2 regions of the Paenibacillus sp. FSL H7-0323 genome follow, and region 1 is predicted to be linked to the other one. Evidence: a T-box and tRNA genes for the amino acid it is inferred to sense, from the RefSeq annotation. Region 1 holds a T-box; the other holds one or more tRNA genes.
What was found. A T-box is a leader RNA that pairs with one kind of tRNA and senses whether it is charged. The one in region 1 lies ahead of pheS (phenylalanine--tRNA ligase subunit alpha), so its partner is inferred to be a tRNA-Phe.

Region 1 (6,303 bases):
GTCTCCTGTAGTGACGCTCTTAGCTCTGTAGCTTCATTCTGTGACTGTTGATAACGCTGGCGTAACTCTTCCAGCTCCTCATTCAACAGTGTGCCCAGCTCAGTAGCCGTGCGCAGCTCTTCACTGAGCTGTTCTTCACGTTTAACAATCGCTTCATATTGTCCAAGAAGCGTCTGTCTTGCATCTCGTTCACTCTTAAGACTGGCTTCAGCCGCACGTAATCTGGACTGAAGTTGCCCTGTCCCACCACGAAGCTCAGCCAGCTGTTTTTCCAGCTCTTGAATATTTTGCTTATGTCTATGCTCTTGAGTGCCTTGTGACTGCCGCAGTTCCTTATTCTTGGTTTGTTCCCGCTGCAGTGCTTCACGTTCTTCCGCCAGCTCTTTGCCTAACTTCGCTTTGGTACTCTCAAGCTCTTTACCTAAGGTCAACTTGGTATCTTCAAGCTCCTTACCTAACGTCAACTTGGTATCCTCAAGCTCCTTACCCAGCGTCAATCTGGTATCTTCGAGTTCTTTACCTAATGTAGACTTGGTAACCTCAAGCTCTTCCTCCAGTGTTGACTTGGTCACGGTCAGCTCAAGCTGCAGAGCAGACAGCGTGTCTGTCTTCTCCTTGGTCAGCGTCTCCCGGATGTTCTCCAGCTCTTGCAGATGAGCAGCCTTCTGCTCCTCCAGCTGCTGCAAACGGATGGCTTCCGCCTTCGCCAGTTCCTGCCGCTGGTGTTCACGACTAGCTGCCTGCTCTTCTTCGTAGCTTGTCCGCAGTGCTTGCAGCTCTATCTCACGCTCAAGCAATTCTTCTTCCAGCTTCTTGCGTGCAGCTTCCACAGCTTGCACTGCCTCCTGAAGCTGTTCCGCATGTACCTTGCGTTCATTCTCCTGAATCTCCAAATGCCGCTTACGTTCTTCCTCCGCAGCAGCAATCAGTCGCCCAGCCTCTTCTTTGGCCGCAGCTTCAAGTCGCTCGAATTCTTCTTGCCGCTCCCGCTGTACCTCCAGCAGGCGAGATACTTCCAATCGCAGTTCACTGCGTTCACCTGTCATCATGTTTAGTTCATTTTTGAAGTCCTGAACCTGAATAGCCTGCTCCGCCATATGTACAGCTGCAAGCACCGCTATACGCGGTGTGTCCAGTCTGGTGTGAGATTTAGAAATCGTGCGCATATGTTCATCAACATAACGGGCCACTTGTTTCATATATTCAGTACTGCTTCCGACGAGTTTATAGGAAGTTCCGTATATCTCCACGGCGACACGTGTCCGGTCCATAGCCACAGTTGTGCCCTCCTTTGTATGTGTGCGGATTCTAAGCTAGTTTCACTTCTTCTATTGTAGCTTTTTTGGTAAGCATTTGGCAAAATCCCTAATATTCAATAGATTATGGCTGATATTCTCCGCTTTGCACTCTACCTAGAAAAAGCCGCAGCGAATCTCAGTTTCTAAATGGATTCGCTGCGGCTTTACACAATTCCTGCTACTTTCTTAATTCTGCACCAAAAGTTTGTTGAAGAGATGCTAATACCTTCTCATGCACCTCTCCTACTTCCTCATCAGTCAGTGTATGTTCACTATGACGATACAGCAGTGAGATCGCGATGCTCTTCTTTCCATTCTCCAGCTTACCACCAGTATAAACGTCAAATACCTGTACGGACTGGAGCAAAGAACCTCCGTTATCGCGGATGGAAGCTAGCAGATCGCCCGCTGGTACAGCGGAATCCACGACCACAGCAATATCCCGCTCCATTCCTGGGAAACGCGGAAGCTCATTATATTGCAAACGGCTTTGCGCACTTTCATATAACGGCTGCAATAAAATTTCTGCCGCATAAGTATCCACCAGATCCAGCTGTCTTTGCAGATCCGGATGAATCTGTCCCATCGTTCCGATCTTCACACGACCCTCGTTTCCGAGTAAATATACCGACGCGGAACGCCCAGGATGATATCCTTCTGGACTATCTCCTACATAGACGATTTTATCGGTCAGCCCTAAATGAGCAAATACAGTTTCCAGCGCACCCTTCAAATCAAAGAAGTCCACAGGCTGTGCCGAAACATTCCATTGCTTCACTGTTAAGCTTCCGCTAAGCAGCAGCCCCAGCACCGGCAGTTCGCGTGGCTGACGAGTCAACTGTTCTTCATCCGTGAAGAAGACGTTGCCGATTTCAAACAATGCCAAGTCGCTTTGACGACGATTGGTATTGTAGCTGGCAATATCCAAGAGTTGTGGTAGAAGGCTGGTACGCAGTACGCTGCGTTCTTCACTCATCGGCATAGCCAGCTTCACCGCTACTGCTCCTTCTGATAACTCAGGGAACATTGTGCTTTGTTGCGGCTGGATGAAGGAGTAACCCATCACCTCTTGGTAACCGCCATGTGACAATAGGCGACGCAGTTCACGACGGAGCGCTTGCTTGTGAGTTAGTGCTCCTGGCGTTGTAATTCCTTCAATTAGAGTCGTTGGAATATTGTCATACCCGTACAGGCGGGCAATTTCTTCAATAAGATCAACATCATAGCTGATATCGCCACGTCTGGTTGGGACTTGAACTTCAATCAGCCCTTGTGCGGTATCTCCACATTTGAAATGTAGACGGCCAAACAATGTCTTCACTTCCAACAAGGACAAATCCGTTCCCAGATAACGATTCAGTTTCTCTAAGGACAAGGTGAGAACCTTCTCTTGAACAGCGTCAGTTCCTGCTTGCACGATGCCTTCATGGACCGATCCGCCAGCATAACGTGCAATCAGTACGGCTGCACGGTTCAATGCAGGAATAACTGCACTTGGATCCACTTCCTTCTCGAAACGAAGGGAGGCTTCCGAGCGAAGTCCCAATTGACGCGAGGTTTTACGAATCGTTCCTCCATCAAACTTAGCAGATTCCAAAACAAGGTTTACCGTCTCAGCAGTAACCTCTGTATCCCGTCCACCCATTACTCCGGCCAGACCTACAGCTTTTACTCCATCAGCGATAACGAGCATTTGCGGCTCTAGCTTACGCTCTTGACCGTCAAGTGTAACCAAAACTTCACCTTCATGGGCAAGACGAACGCCGAGTTCTCCACCTTGTACTTTATCTGCATCAAAAGCATGCAGCGGCTGTCCATATTCCAGCATCACATAATTGGTAATGTCCACAATATTATTAATTGGACGAACCCCAGCAGCCATCAGACGATTCTGAATCCACAGCGGTGATGGTGCAGGTTTAACACCTGCAATATAACGAACTGCATAATGGCTGCAGTATTCTTCATCTTCAATCTTGACGGAAATGGAATCCGCAGCAGGACCACTGATCTCAATCATTTCGCTTTTTGGATCAGGTAATTTAACTTCACGCCCAAGAATTGCACTTACTTCATAAGCAGCACCAATCATGCTGAGGCAATCTGAACGGTTCGGAGTCAGATCGAATTCCAGAATCTCGTCATCTAAGCCGAGGACCTTGGAAATATCCTGACCAATCTCTGTCCCTTCAGGCAGCACAAGAATACCTTCTTGTTGCTCTTTTGGAAGCAATTTATCATTCAGTCCCAATTCTTTGGCCGAACAGATCATTCCTTGCGACAGGACACCGCGCAGCTTGGCTTTTTTGATATCCAGTCCTGGCAGCTTTGCGCCAACCATTGCTACAGGTACAGTTTGACCTGCAGCTACATTTTTTGCGCCGCAAACGATTTGTAGCTCCTCATCTTGGCCCACATCCACGATACATACGTTCAGCTTGTCTGCATCAGGATGTTTTTCCTTTGATTTCACATAGCCGGTTACGATGCCGGAAATGCCTTTATTGCGGCGCTCTACGCCGTCAATCTCAATGCCGGCAGCGGTAATCTTCTCCGCTAGCTGTTCGGCGGTTACTCCTTCAATCGATGTATAATCAGCCAACCATCCGGTTGATACTTTCATATCCGCTCACTTCCTTTATGTTTCAGATGTATTTATTTCACTGTTGTTCGCGCTGCTTCCTGTGGGAGAACGCTCCAAAGCCATTCTCCGCCACTATCAGCCAGCGCGCCCACAAAAACTAAACGCCCTTGAATTGCTTCACAAAACTCATGTCATTACTATAGAAATGTCGGATGTCATCGATGCCGTATTTAAGCATTGCAATCCGCTCTACACCCATTCCGAAAGCGAAGCCGCTGTACTCAGCAGGATCATAGCCACCCATTTTCAGTACATTTGGATGCACCATACCTGCGCCAAGGATTTCTAACCATCCGCTTTGCTTGCATAGTCTGCAGCCATCGCCGCCACATTTGAAGCAGCTTACATCTACTTCAACACTTGGCTCAGTGAATGGGAAAAAGCTCGGACGAAGACGAATGCCTGTATTCGGTCCAAACATCTCCTGCACAAATTGTTGCAGGGTGCCCTTCAGATCACTCATTCGAATGTTACTTCCAATGACCAAACCTTCGATTTGGTGGAACTGGAAGGAATGCGTTGCATCATCATCATCACGGCGGAATACTTTACCCGGGCAGATGATTTTTACCGGAGCTTCACCGTTCATAGCCTGCATAGTACGAATCTGTACCGGCGAGGTTTGTGTGCGCATTAACAGGTCATCCGTTAAATAGAAAGAATCCTGCATATCACGTGCCGGGTGATTCTTAGGCAAATTTAGAGCTTCAAAGTTATAATAATCGGTCTCTACTTCCGGGCCTTCAGCTACACGGTAGCCCATGCCGATAAAAATATCCTCAATCTCCTGTACGACTCTGCTAAGCGGGTGAATGCCCCCTTGCTGCATACGGCGACCCGGTAAGGTTACGTCTACTTTTTCAGCCTGCAGACGTTGCTGGGTTTCCTGCTCTTGAAAAGCCTCCTGCTTCGCGCCGATAATCTCCTCAATAGCACTGCGAACCTGATTCGCTACTTGCCCGATTACCGGACGTTCCTCAGCACTAAGTCCTCCCATACCGCGCAGAACCTCTGTAAGCTCACCTTTTTTACCGAGATACTTCACTCTTAGATCATTTAGTACCTGCGGATCCATAACCTCCTGCAGCTTAGCCAGCGCTTCAACCTTCAATGCTTCCAACTTCTCTTTCATGGCCGTGTACAGCCCCCTTCAATCATTGTCTAGTTCAACAAAAAAAGGCCTTTCCTCCCGGTAAGGGACGAAAAGACCGTGGTACCACCCTTGTTAGACAAGCTGATCTGTTCCCCTTAAGAGCTTCATTCCCTCTTTTGGCTGGACAGATACCTATCTCACTTTATACAGAAATAACGGTCTGTGACCGGTATCCCCTACCCTTCCCTATTAGACAGCTTAAGGAATTCAGGGAACTGCTCCGGAGTGAACTTCGACAGCTCTGCTTCTTAGAAACGCTCTCAATCCGCGGCGTCTCCTCCCTGTAAGTCAGGCACTGTGTACTCTTCTCCATCACTGCATTTCACAATTCATGCTAATTGTCAGGTATCTCTTTACTACAAGAGATATGTCTCTTTATTATATGCAAAATCTGTCGTTTTGACAAGCTGGACAAAATTAGGCTAATTTTTATCTTCTTTTAAGCTGGCTTTAAGCTTCAGAGCCATTTTTCCAACTTTTTTTCAGCTAACATTCAGCGGGGCTTGATAATTTCCATTACTAGGAAGGCTTGCTTATCCACTCGGGTGCACCTTCGCAGACTATTAACTATCCTATTGGGAGGAAATCAAATGCATGTACGGAGAATAAAAGTAGCCGCGGTGCTGCTAAGCACAGCTGTACTTAGCCAATCTGCAGCGTATGGTGCTCATACCGCTTGGGCCGGGACTACATCCACCAAAATAGCAACAACAGCTTCCGTATCCGCTCTGGATAAACTAGGCTCCATAGCCTTGAAGACTAACATCAGCGCAAAGCTGACGGATGTCAGCTTATTAACTCAGGATGGCGGAAATATTCTTACATACACACTCAGCTACTCTAATGGAAGCAACGCTAGCCTCAATCTGGTGGACTTTTTCTCCAAAGTAACTACTAGCGGCGGTACAGTTATTCAAGGAAGCCCTATTACCAGCAGTGCAACCATCAAATCCATTGCCGCGAAAAGCAGTCAATCTATCACCTACTATGTAAACATCGGCAAATCCACCTCTTTAAACGGGGTCAAAATTTCATTGTACGGATGGGACTTCAACACCACCGATTATCAAAAAAAGCTAGGGAACTTCACCGTACCAACAGGATATTCACAAGCTGTCGCCAGAGGGCAGAGTAAAAAGATCACCCTAAACAATCTCCCTGTAACCACCAAGGCAGAGAGCCTGCAAATTTATAAATATAACGGTAAG
Region 2 (6,303 bases), 1.8 Mb from region 1:
AGGAACTCGGCAAAATGACCCCGTAACTTCGGGAGAAGGGGTGCCCCGGTAGTGTGAATAGCACGAGGGGGCCGCAGTGAAAAGGCCCAAGCGACTGTTTAGCAAAAACACAGGTCTGTGCGAAGCCGCAAGGCGAAGTATACGGGCTGACGCCTGCCCGGTGCTGGAAGGTTAAGGGGAGTGGTTAGGGGTAACCCGAAGCTATGAACCGAAGCCCCAGTAAACGGCGGCCGTAACTATAACGGTCCTAAGGTAGCGAAATTCCTTGTCAGGTAAATTCTGACCCGCACGAATGGCGTAACGACTTGGGCGCTGTCTCAACGAGAGATCCGGTGAAATTTTAATACCTGTGAAGATGCAGGTTACCCGCGACAAGACGGAAAGACCCCATGGAGCTTTACTGCAGCTTGATATTGAATTTGGGTACGATCTGTACAGGATAGGTGGGAGCCGTAGAAATCGGAGCGCAAGCTTCGGTGGAGGCGCCGTTGGGATACCACCCTGATCGTATCTAGGTTCTAACCTAGTACCCTTACCGGGTACGGGGACCGTGTCAGGCGGGCAGTTTGACTGGGGCGGTCGCCTCCTAAAGAGTAACGGAGGCGTTCCAAGGTTCCCTCAGAATGGTTGGAAATCATTCGCAGAGTGCAAAGGCATAAGGGAGCTTGACTGCGAGACCTACAAGTCGAGCAGGGACGAAAGTCGGACTTAGTGATCCGGTGGTACCGCATGGAAGGGCCATCGCTCAACGGATAAAAGCTACCCTGGGGATAACAGGCTTATCTCCCCCAAGAGTCCACATCGACGGGGAGGTTTGGCACCTCGATGTCGGCTCATCGCATCCTGGGGCTGAAGTAGGTCCCAAGGGTTGGGCTGTTCGCCCATTAAAGCGGTACGCGAGCTGGGTTCAGAACGTCGTGAGACAGTTCGGTCCCTATCTGTCGTGGGCGCAGGAAATTTGAGAGGAGCTGTCCTTAGTACGAGAGGACCGGGATGGACGTACCGCTGGTGCACCAGTTGTTCCGCCAGGAGCATGGCTGGGTAGCTACGTACGGACGGGATAAGCGCTGAAAGCATCTAAGCGTGAAGCCCCCCTCAAGATGAGATTTCCCAATTAGTAAGACCCCTTGAAGACGACGAGGTAGATAGGTTGGAGGTGGAAGTGCAGCAATGCATGGAGCTGACCAATACTAATCGGTCGAGGGCTTATCCTATACTTAAAATGCAGATTCGTTTCGGATTCAGTTTTCAGGGAGTCAAATTCCTGTTTGGATTGCTGTGGTACTGATATCGTTTGGAGAGATACCCAAGTGGCTATAAGGGGACCCTCTGCTAAGGGGTTAGACTGCGTAAGCGGTGCGTGGGTTCGAATCCCACTCTCTCCGCCATTTTCAATCCATAGCAATACTAATTATTGTGGCGGTGTAGCTCAGCTGGCTAGAGCGTACGGTTCATACCCGTGAGGTCGGGGGTTCGATCCCCTTCGCCGCTACCATAATACCTGGAGGCTTAGCTCAGCTGGGAGAGCATCTGCCTTACAAGCAGAGGGTCGGGGGTTCGATCCCCTCAGCCTCCACCATTTTCATCTTTTTAGAATTGCTTTTACACCGTGCCGGTGTAGCTCAACTGGTAGAGCAACTGACTTGTAATCAGTAGGTTGGGGGTTCAAGTCCTCTCGCCGGCACCATTTTTAATTAATGCGGAACCGTGGTGTAGTTGGCCTAACATGCCTGCCTGTCACGCAGGAGACCGCGGGTTCGAATCCCGTCGGTTCCGCCATTTTTTCCACAAAATGAGTGGGAAGTGTAAGACTTTTCCGCTTAATTGTCATGTAATCTTATGGCTCGGTAGCTCAGTCGGTAGAGCAGAGGACTGAAAATCCTCGTGTCGGCGGTTCGATTCCGTCCCGAGCCACCTTTTTTGGGGGATTAGCGAAGTGGCCAAACGCATCAGACTGTAAATCTGCTCACGTACGTGTTCGGTGGTTCGAATCCATCATCCCCCACCATTTATGAGCCATTAGCTCAGTTGGTAGAGCACCTGACTTTTAATCAGGGTGTCGAAGGTTCGAGTCCTTCATGGCTCATCCCAAACAGAAAGTCATCACCTTAGGGTGGTGGCTTTTTTTGTGTTTTTATGTCGTATTATAGTAGCGCGCTGCTGCAGTGATTAACATAATATTAGAGAATATGCTAAAATAGGCGAAAAGAGCAAAAGTGGTGGAGTATGGTGACTATGGATAGCGAAACATTGCGAAAAAAGTTAGAGCAGCTCACCGGAAAGAAAACCGGAATCAAGCAGTTAGGGAGGCAACATTCAGCTTCTCTTTTTAGCCTGGGATTGGAAGCACAAGAACAGCCGGTAATCCATGAAGGTCATCTTTGGGCACCATTATATGAGACTGATGGACGTGTAACCGCTGTCTGGGTGGAATTGGATGGACTTAACTCTTTGGAAATACAATTAGTGAATTATGCAGTTCGAAACTTTGCAATTGCACTAAAAGCTACTGGGGTTAGAGAAGAAGGGGAAGCGGAGGCTCGGCAGCTGGGTACCTGGTTGAACACCGAACTTGAGCAAGAGAAAAATGACTCTGAGATACCCGATGAGATGGCTCTAAAGGGACGTTTATTCGGAGATATGGTTCCATTCCTACTTAGCAGTGAGAATGCACATAGCCCGCAGATCACTTATCGTTCCTTAATGAAGCTGCTGCGCAGCTATTTTGAGAATGAAATTCTGCTTATACCTCTTCAAGAAAAAGAATGGTTAATATTGGCCCGGAAGGAACTACTCACGGGCGGAGATGATAAGGATGAGGAAGAAGAGAGTGTAGATGAAATTCTGGCTCAGACCAGTATGGGTTTACACGAACTGATAGCCAGCGAATGGGTAGGTGTATTCCATTTGGCTGTAGCTCCGGCTATCGTTCCTGTTAAGGGATTGACGGGATCCGTGGCCTTGCTGAGGGAGACTATTGTACTCGGACGTATTTTCCAAGTGGGTGAATATATTCATTTACCTTGGGAGCTGCATTTGGAACGTTTGGTTAACAGCATTCCTGATGCACGGCGTAAACAGTTACTTGGACAGATTGGCGACTATTCTTCCGTATTATCGGATAAAGAGATGCTGATGACCCTGGAGACGTTTTTTGAGATGGATTGTAATGTAAGTGAAACAGCCAAGAAGCTATATATTCATCGCAACACGCTTTTATACCGTCTGGACAAGATAAAACAGGAGACGGGTGCCGATGTGCGTAGCTTTGGGGACGCTGCTATTGTGAAGCTTACTATGCTTTTGTATAAAGTGACGAAAAGGAAATAGGTTTTTTGTGAACGTTACAAATAGCCACCGTGTCCCGTCTAGGGTAATATAAATGTACAAGGAAAAAAGAATTTTTCAATTAATCAATAATTAACTCGAGGGGGAAATACAATGGCAGGCGTACGTTTAGAGCATATTTTCAAAAAATACCCGGGTTCAGATAAAGCAACAGTAATGGATATCAATCTTGATATTAAAGATAAGGAATTTCTAGTATTGGTTGGACCATCCGGATGCGGTAAATCCACAACTTTGCGTATGATCGCTGGTCTGGAAGAAATCTCCGAAGGTAAAATGTACATTGGCGATCGTGTAGTCAACGACGTTGCACCTAAAGACCGCGATATCGCGATGGTATTCCAATCCTACGCCCTGTATCCGCATATGAGCGTATACCAAAACATGGCTTTCGGTTTGAAACTTCGTAAAGTGAAGAAAGATGAAATCGACAAGAAAGTACGTGAAGCTGCTAGAATTCTCGATATCGAGCATTTGCTAGATCGTAAACCAAAAGCACTTTCCGGTGGTCAACGCCAACGTGTCGCTTTGGGACGCGCTATCGTACGTGATCCACAAGTCTTCTTGATGGATGAGCCTCTTTCCAACTTGGATGCTAAACTTCGTGGTCAAATGCGCGCTGAAATCACTAAACTGGTTAAACGCCTTGAAACCACTTGTATCTACGTAACGCATGACCAAACAGAAGCTATGACAATGGGTGACCGTATCGTAGTTATGTATGATGGTATCATTCAACAAGCTGCTTCCCCTGAAGAGTTGTACAATGAACCAACTAACCTGTTCGTAGCTGGATTTATCGGATCCCCTACAATGAACTTTATCAATGGTACTTTGTCCGAAGCAAACGGTTCTATCCGTTTCCGCGCAGAGAACCTTGATGTTGAAGTACCAGGCGGAAAAGCTCAAATCATCCGCAGCAAAGGCTACATTGGCAAAGAAGTAATTATGGGCGTTCGTCCAGAAGATATCCATGAAGAGCCAGTATTCTTGGAAGCTTCCCCGAACACAATCTTTACTTCATTGGTTGATGTAACTGAAAACCTTGGTCACGAAATGCTCCTTTACTTGAGCGGCCTTGGTAAATCTACTGTAATCGCTCGTGTAGATGGACGTTCCACTACTCGCGAAGGCAGCAAGCCAAAATTGGCTATCGATATGAACAAAGTTCACTTCTTCGATAAAGAATCCGAAGTTAACATTCTGTTGGGATAAGATCGCAGGATCTTTTCTCTCTTGATAAAGCCACCCGAAAGGGTGGCTTTATTGTTTAATTAGGGTCGTAATGGATAGGCGTTAAGATTGCATTCACAAGCGTTATCAATTAAGATAGCAGGAGAATTACCTCCGGAATTGTAATGAGATCGCTGTCAACCGGACGCAGTAAGCGGACATATACCGCAGGTGACGAAAGGACGAATTTACATGGCTAAGAAAGTAAAAGTATCTGAATTGGTACAACATTTTCAATTAGAGGTTATTTCCGGCCAGGAAGGTCTAAAACGACCTATTACGGTCGATGACCTGAATCGCCCTGGACTAGAGATTGCTGGTTATTTCGAATATTATCCGGAAGAACGTGTTCAATTATTAGGTAAGACAGAACTCGCATTCTTCTCCATGCTGCCTGAAGCTGAACGTAAAAGTAGGCTTCGTGGAATCTGTAATGACAATACCCCTTGTATCGTAATTACCCGTAGTTTGGATGTGCCACAGGAGTTAATTGATATAAGTAATGAAAAGGGACTTCCTGTGCTTCGTAGCTCGATGGCTACGACTATTTTCTCCAGCCGTTTGACGAGCTTCTTAGAAGGGAGATTAGCCCCTACAGCAACGATTCATGGTGTACTCTGTGATGTATATGGTGTAGGTATGCTGATTACTGGTAGTAGTGGTATTGGTAAGAGTGAGACAGCCCTTGAACTTGTAAAACGTGGACATAGACTGATCGCTGATGATGCCGTGGAAATCCGCCAGACTTCAGATAACCAGCTGCATGGTACAGCCCCTGAGTTGATCCGTCACTTGTTGGAAATTCGCGGAGTAGGTATCATTAACGTAATGACACTTTTTGGTGCGGGTGCTATCCGTAATCATAAACGGATTACACTTGTCGTTAGATTAGAGGCTTGGCAGCAAGACAAGCAGTATGACCGGCTTGGACTTGATGAGGAAACAACGCGGATTATTGATACCGATGTTCCACTTGTAACCATTCCTGTACGTCCAGGACGTAACCTTGCCGTTATTATTGAGGTTGCTGCGATGAACTATCGCCTGAAGCAAATGGGCTTTAATGCAGCCCTGCAGTTTACGAATAAGTTAACTGCGACCATATCTGAGGATATGGACGATCTCGATTAGGAGTGTGAGACAATGTTCCCATTAGCAATAGATCCTATTGTATTCTCAATTGGATCACTGCCTGTACACTGGTACGGGTTAATACTAGGGGTCGGTGCACTCGCGGGATTATTTCTTGCGATCCGCGAGGGCAAACGGTTCGGAATCCCGCAAGAATTCTTTATGGATATGCTGCTACTGGGTGTACCCTCGGCAATTATAGGGGCACGGATTTATTTTGTAGCTTTTAAATGGGACGATTATAAGCATAATCTGATAGACGTCTTTAAGATCTGGAATGGCGGCATCGCCATTTACGGCGCATTAATAGGAGCGATTATTTGCGGAATTATTTATTTCCGTTATAAGGGTTACCCTTTCTGGCGTATTGTTGATATTTGTGCACCTGGACTACTGGCGGGTCAAATGATTGGCCGCTGGGGAAACTTTGTCAACCAAGAGGCATACGGCAGCGTAGTTGAGGAATCTTTTTTACGGGATAAACTGCATTTACCTGACTTCATCGTTAATCAAATGTACATAGGAGATGCTTTTCATCATCCGACCTTCCTGTATGAATCTCTTTGGAGCTTACTAGGGATTGCGTTATTG

Region 2: it has a tRNA-Phe gene. The T-box ahead of pheS (phenylalanine--tRNA ligase subunit alpha) is inferred to sense a tRNA for this amino acid. The anticodon was not compared.

The regions. Positions count from the first base shown of each region.
Region 1 is NZ_JBBODB010000001.1:6,802,252-6,808,554, reverse strand. It holds gene MHH89_RS30230 (hypothetical protein) at 1-1,271, opposite strand, end outside; gene pheT (phenylalanine--tRNA ligase subunit beta) at 1,477-3,921, opposite strand; gene pheS (phenylalanine--tRNA ligase subunit alpha) at 4,040-5,074, opposite strand; T-box leader at 5,135-5,420, opposite strand; gene MHH89_RS30215 (hypothetical protein) at 5,686-6,303, shown strand, end outside.
Region 2 is NZ_JBBODB010000001.1:5,026,565-5,032,867, forward strand. It holds rRNA gene MHH89_RS22730 (23S ribosomal RNA) at 1-1,214, shown strand, start outside; tRNA gene MHH89_RS22735 (tRNA-Ser) at 1,297-1,388, shown strand; tRNA gene MHH89_RS22740 (tRNA-Met) at 1,419-1,495, shown strand; tRNA gene MHH89_RS22745 (tRNA-Val) at 1,504-1,579, shown strand; tRNA gene MHH89_RS22750 (tRNA-Thr) at 1,612-1,687, shown strand; tRNA gene MHH89_RS22755 (tRNA-Asp) at 1,702-1,779, shown strand; tRNA gene MHH89_RS22760 (tRNA-Phe) at 1,842-1,914, shown strand; tRNA gene MHH89_RS22765 (tRNA-Tyr) at 1,923-2,008, shown strand; tRNA gene MHH89_RS22770 (tRNA-Lys) at 2,014-2,086, shown strand; gene MHH89_RS22775 (PucR family transcriptional regulator) at 2,236-3,330, shown strand; gene MHH89_RS22780 (ABC transporter ATP-binding protein) at 3,442-4,563, shown strand; gene hprK (HPr(Ser) kinase/phosphatase) at 4,774-5,712, shown strand; gene lgt (prolipoprotein diacylglyceryl transferase) at 5,725-6,303, shown strand, end outside.